DNA from 2 places in the Shewanella vaxholmensis genome. Region 1 is predicted to be linked to the other one. Evidence: predicted binding sites of a transcription regulator. Region 1 holds the regulator's gene; the other holds the start of a gene.
The links. Region 1 encodes LexA, which represses DNA repair genes until DNA is damaged. Its sites were predicted from a motif close to TACTGTATNNNNATACAGTA; they were not measured.
Positions count from the first base shown of each region.

Region 2: the regulator LexA is predicted to act here: its motif matches at 1,541-1,560, upstream of recA (recombinase RecA).

Region 1 is NZ_JAUOEV010000004.1:179,254-182,435, forward strand. It holds gene coxB (cytochrome c oxidase subunit II) at 1-71, opposite strand, end outside; gene Q4Q46_RS05850 (cell division inhibitor SulA) at 474-986, opposite strand; gene lexA (transcriptional repressor LexA) at 983-1,603, opposite strand; gene plsB (glycerol-3-phosphate 1-O-acyltransferase PlsB) at 1,764-3,182, shown strand, end outside.
Region 2 is NZ_JAUOEV010000003.1:287,710-290,891, reverse strand. It holds gene mutS (DNA mismatch repair protein MutS) at 1-1,283, opposite strand, end outside; gene recA (recombinase RecA) at 1,668-2,735, shown strand; gene Q4Q46_RS04980 (regulatory protein RecX) at 2,753-3,182, shown strand, end outside.

The sequences.
Region 1 (3,182 bases):
AACCGCATGTCCGCGGCGGCCAACGGTGGTGCGAATAACACCACGAGTAAACAATACAACAATTGCTTCACAAGACTTCTCCTCTGCCAATTGCGAATAGCAACTACAAAGAAGAGCAACACAGTAAGTCTCAACTCTATGCAAACTCTTCAGTTCCCAAAAAAGCTTTTTTGACTTCAACGTGCGTTGGCGGCTGTTACTTTTAATTAAGTATTATTACTGCTGGTATTAGCCACGCTGGCACATACGACTGAAATAAATCTGTTCTCTATTTTTAGTGGCATTTTGAACTCGATTACGGCTCGATTTATTTGCCACGGGCGGCGATATATCATCGCCGACTAAACCAACCATACTTGCTGTTTAAATATTGATCAAGATCACTTATTTATCTAATTGTCTGAAAAATTGCCAAAAAAAAGCCTCACATTCATAGGCGAGGCGGCTTTCAAGGTAAAAAATTAAATGAATATTTAATGTACAGCACTAAAAAAAGATTGTTGGCCGAAGAGGCTACCTTGCTCAATGCGTACGTCGCCATGTAAGTGACTGTTTACGTCTTCTAGCACTATGCCCATGGCGCGGGCACTTTTAGCGACAATTTGCAGGCGACGATTATCGCGTGCATCCAATGATTGGGTCCAGGTAATAACCGCACTGGACGTACCACTTGTTAAGGCTTTTTCCATTGCCCACAGGGTTTCCACTTCATCTTTCGCGTGCACCAGCAAGACTCTGTCCATACGCACGCCTGCATTGGCGAGCATTTGTTTGTAGCCAATACTCGGTGGGTTGATGAGCACTAACCAACGGCCCTGTTGGCTTAACTGGGCGAGTTGCGCACTCAGATGGATTAATTCTTGGCGACCTTGAGTCTTAGTTGGCATGCAGGCGATAGGTGCATGGTGCCAGTCATAGTCGGCATCACGTACTTCATCGAGCCACAAGCCCGGGTGGCGGGGTGCATTGCCAAGTAATTTGTTCATAGCCAATCTCCATTACGGATCACACCGACGGCGAGTCCTTCAATTGTTAAACTTTGATAGCCTAAATCCACTTTAATCGGGGAATAGTCTTCATTTTCGGCGTGTAGATAGACCACATTACCTTTTTTTTCGAAACGTTTAACAGTGACATCGTCGTCGACTCTAGCGACAACCACTTGACCATTTCTAGCTTGTTGTACTTTATGAACTGCCAGCAAATCTCCCTCGAGAATGCCGATATTCTTCATGCTGTCGCCTTTAACCCGCAGTAAAAAATCGGCGGCGGGATGAAACATGCTTGGGTCGACTTGGTAGTACTGTTCAACATGTTCTTGGGCGAGAATAGGTTCGCCAGCAGCTACTTGACCGATAAGCGGTAAACCTGTTTCAGTTACTTCTTCGACTTCCGCAGTCAGACGAATGCCCCGCGATGTGCCTGGCATGATCTCAATGCAGCCCTTTTTCGCCAACGCTTTAAGATGCTCTTCAGCCGCATTGGCGCTCTTAAAACCTAAACGGGTCGCGATTTCTGCCCGAGTGGGTGGCATGCCAGTATCGGCAATATTTCGTTTAATTAGCTCTAAAATTTCAGCTTGGCGTGGCGTCAAAGGTCTCATGGTGTTTCCTGTTTTTCTATACAGTTACTGTTAGTATATACAGTATTATTTGCAGCGCAAGTATTAACCACTTTTTAGCTATGTTGGAGAGAATTAGCGAATATTACCCATAGTCTGGTATTCTACCGGGCTAGTAAACGTACTTAATTGCATAAGAATAATGCCTAAACACGACTCTCTTTGGTTGAAATCATTACGCTGGATCCAAAAACACTTAGTGCACACTATTGTTGTGCCTCAGGATCCCTTTGCCGATCTGAATCTGGATGCCTCCAGACCCCTTGCTTATGTGATGAAAACGGAATCGCTGAGTGACATCGCTGCCCTGAGCGAAATTACGGCTAAGTTAGGACTGCCGAGCCCCTATGAGCCTTTAGTGGCAAATGGTGTGATTGCGCCTCGGGTTGTCTGCCTTCAAGGGCGTAAGCCGCTGTTTGGTGAGCGTGCCGGTAACGAGCCTTTTCTCGAATGCTTTATGCGTTTGTTGGCCGTGCATAAGGAACGCCCTGAATTAGACATTCAACTGGTGCCCGTGAGCCTGTATTGGGGCCGCACACCAGGTAAAGAAGACGACACTATGAAGGCGGCTGTGTTTGAGCGGGAAAACCCGACTTGGCTGCGTAAGTGTTTGATGATTCTGTTCTTAGGTCGACATAACTTCGTGCAGTTTTCGAATGCGGTGTCCCTGCGTTATATGGCCGACGAGCATGGCACCGACATGGGTATCGCCCATAAGTTAGCGCGGGTCGCGCGGGTGCATTTCCGTCGTCAACGCAAGGTGATGACAGGGCCTGTGCTGCCAAACCGCCAAGCATTGTTTCATTCGTTGCTCAAATCTGAATCGTTGCGTAAAGCGATTCAAGAAGAAGCTGCCAACAAAAAGATTTCAGAGACCCAAGCGCGCGAGACAGCCATTGAATATCTCGATGAAATCGCTGCAGATTACTCAGATAGTTTAGTGCGTATTGCCGAGCGTTTCTTAACTTGGTTATGGAACAAGCTTTACAGCGGGATCAATATCAAGGGTGCCGAGCAAGTTCGCCAGTTGCACCACGATGGTCACGAGATTGTTTATGTGCCTTGCCATCGCAGTCACATGGATTACCTGCTGTTATCGTATATTTTGTATTATCAAGGCATGGTTCCGCCGCACATTGCAGCCGGTATTAACCTCAACTTCTGGCCCGCTGGACCTATGTTCCGTCGCGGTGGTGCCTTCTTTATCCGCCGTAGTTTTAATGGCAACAAGCTGTATACCGCAGTATTCCGTGAGTATTTAGATCAACTGTTTGCTAAAGGTTATTCGGTGGAATACTTCTCCGAAGGCGGCCGCTCACGTACGGGTCGTCTATTGGCGCCAAAAACCGGCATGATCGCTATGACGATGAACAGCGTGCTGCGCGGTATCGAGCGTCCAGTCACGCTAGTGCCTGTGTATTTAGGCTATGACCATGTGATGGAAGTAGCGACTTACCATAAAGAGTTAAGTGGTAAGAAAAAGAAAAAAGAATCTGTGTGGCAGGTGTTTGGTGCGATTCGCAAACTTGGTAATTTCGGCCAAGGGTATGTGAACTTTGGC
Region 2 (3,182 bases), on a different contig from region 1:
ACTCCGCCATCGCGGATAAGCATGGGAGGATTATCGACTATCGCGCGCTCAAGCAAGGCTTGTTCAGCGGGGAACTCACCTAAGTGTTGCCGTAATTGAGTCGTGTGCGGCGCGCTCAGTGTGCTTAAACTCTGTTGTAATTCAGGTAGTAAGCCCAGCGCTTGACGTAAACGGGCAAAGTCTCTTGGGCGAGCGGTACGCAGCGCGAGTCTTGCCATGATACGTTCAATATCGCCAAGTGCTTTTAACTGCTCATGCAGACCTTCGTGGGCGGTGGTATCGAGTAATTCAGTCACCGCCTGTTGGCGTGCTTTGATGTGTTTTGGATCTCGCAGCGGCTGATGGATCCAGCGTTGCAACATGCGGCTGCCCATAGGCGTCGCCGTGTTATCCAATACTGCGGCTAAGGTATTATCGCGACCACCGGCAAGGTTTTGAGTGAGTTCTAGATTTCGGCGCGTTGCCGCATCGAGCACTATGCTATCGGTTTGATTAAAGCGGGTAATGGCATTGATATGGGGTAGGGCTGTGCGCTGTGTGTCTTTGACATATTGCATCAAGCAACCTGCAGCCTGCAGTGATAAACGTGCATCTGCGATACCAAAACCATGCAAGTCTTTCGTGCCAAACTGAGCCAGCAGTAACTTGATGCTAGTGTCGTAATCAAATTCCCACTCAGGGCGACGACGTTTACCTTTAAAACCGTTTAGTAGACCTAGTTCGCCAAAGTCTTCACTGTAGAGAATTTCAACGGGATTAGTGCGTTGCAATTCAGCTTCTAATGACTCTCGTGTGTCGAGCTCAGCAATCACAAAACGTCCGGATGAAACATCCAGAGTGGCATAACCAAAACCGACTTTACCTTGATAAACGGCTGCCAATAGATTGTCTTGACGTTCCTGCAGCAGGGCTTCGTCGGTCAAGGTGCCAGGCGTGACGATACGCACCACTTTACGCTCAACTGGCCCTTTAGAGGTTGCTGGGTCGCCAATTTGTTCACATATCGCAACCGATTGACCAATTTGAACTAATTTTGCAAGATAGCCTTCCACAGCATGGTAAGGCAGTCCCGCCATAGGGATAGGATCGCCACCACTTTTACCGCGTGCTGTGAGTGAAATGCCTAACAGCTCAGAAGCACGTTTAGCATCGTCATAAAACAACTCGTAGAAGTCACCCATGCGATAAAACAGCAACATGTCGTGATGTTCTGCTTTCATGGTCAAGTACTGACGCATCATAGGAGTATGTTTTTCTAAATCATCGGTATCAATTACATTCATTAAATCGTTATCGTCCGTTGTGACTGCCGTGGTTATGTGGGATTAAGCGCTATGGAAGCAGAAGACTGCTGTACAATTTTCAGCTAAAAAGACCACGCAAAATTTGCTGCGCCAATCTTAGCAATAATTTACCGAAAATTGAGCCCTTGATGACGGATATTCGTCAAAGGGATGCAATATCGGATTTGATATTCGCTAAAACCTTGGCCATATTAAAAAATCCCATTAGCAAAAAATAATTCAGTCACAGGTCTTGATACTGTATGATTGTACAGTATACTAGTCAGCAGAATTAAGACAAAAAGCGCGGCTTTTTGAATTACCCGTTTGTAAATTGAATATTACTTTTGACAGCTTAAGGCATGTCTTGATGAGGGAACTGGAATGAAGGTCGATCCAAATAAAGAGAAAGCACTTGCTGCGGTATTGAGCCAAATTGAGAAGCAATTTGGTAAAGGCTCCATCATGAAGCTGGGCGAAGATCGCTCTATGGATGTTGAGACCATTTCTACCGGTTCTCTATCTCTGGACGTTGCTTTAGGTGCTGGCGGTTTGCCAATGGGGCGTATCGTTGAGATCTATGGTCCTGAATCATCAGGTAAAACGACACTAACTTTAGAAGTGATTGCCGCAGCACAACGTGAAGGTAAAACCTGTGCCTTTATCGATGCCGAGCATGCACTCGACCCTATCTATGCTAAAAAATTAGGTGTAGATATTGATAACCTGCTGTGTTCACAACCGGATACCGGCGAGCAAGCGCTTGAGATTTGTGATGCATTAACTCGCTCAGGCGCTGTTGACGTTATCGTTGTCGACTCAGTGGCGGCATTAACGCCTAAAGCTGAAATCGAAGGTGAAATTGGTGATTCTCACATGGGCCTAGCGGCACGTATGATGAGCCAAGCCATGCGTAAACTTGCGGGTAACTTAAAGCAATCTAACACCTTACTTATCTTCATCAACCAAATCCGGATGAAGATTGGTGTGATGTTTGGTAACCCAGAAACGACAACCGGTGGTAACGCGCTGAAGTTCTATGCTTCTGTTCGTTTAGACATTCGTCGTACTGGTGCCATTAAAGACGGCGATGAAGTTGTCGGTAACGAAACTCGCGTTAAAGTGGTGAAAAACAAGGTTGCAGCACCGTTCAAGCAAGCCGAATTCCAAATCCTTTATGGCCAAGGTATTAACCGTACTGGTGAGTTAGTTGACTTAGGCGTAGCCCATAAGTTGATTGAAAAAGCGGGTGCTTGGTACAGTTATAAAGGCGATAAAATCGGTCAAGGCCGTGCTAATGCAGGTAAATATTTGACTGAAAACCCAGCTATTGCTACTGAAATTGACAAGACATTACGTGAGTTACTTTTGAGCAATCCTAGTGCACTGGCTGCCAAAGCTGATGCTAGCACGGAAGATAATGTTGATTTAGAAACAGGCGAAGTATTCTGAGTCAGTCAGCCCGTCAAATCGCGGTCGCGCTGTTAGCGCGCCGCGATTATTCCCGCCTACAAATCCGCGATAAATTGCTCGAAAAAGGTTTCGAACTGAATGATATCGAACCTGTGCTCGATGCTTGCGAATCCTCCGGTTTTATCAATGATAATCGCTATGCTGAACTGTTGGTCCGTAGCCACATTAGTCGAGGCCACGGTGCCATCCGCATTCGCCAAGCGATAGCGCAAAAAGGCCTGTCTAAAGATTGCATTGAAGCGGCGATAACCAATAGTGATTGTGACTGGTTTGAGCTAGCAAAAGATAAAGCCACTAAAAAATATGGAATTCCTCGCGTAACAGAAGTGAAGGGCTCTACAGCCCGGGATCTCATCGCGAAGGAAAAGGCCAAACGAGTGCGGTTTTTAATGGGCCAAGGCTTTAGCTACGATCAAATCACTTATG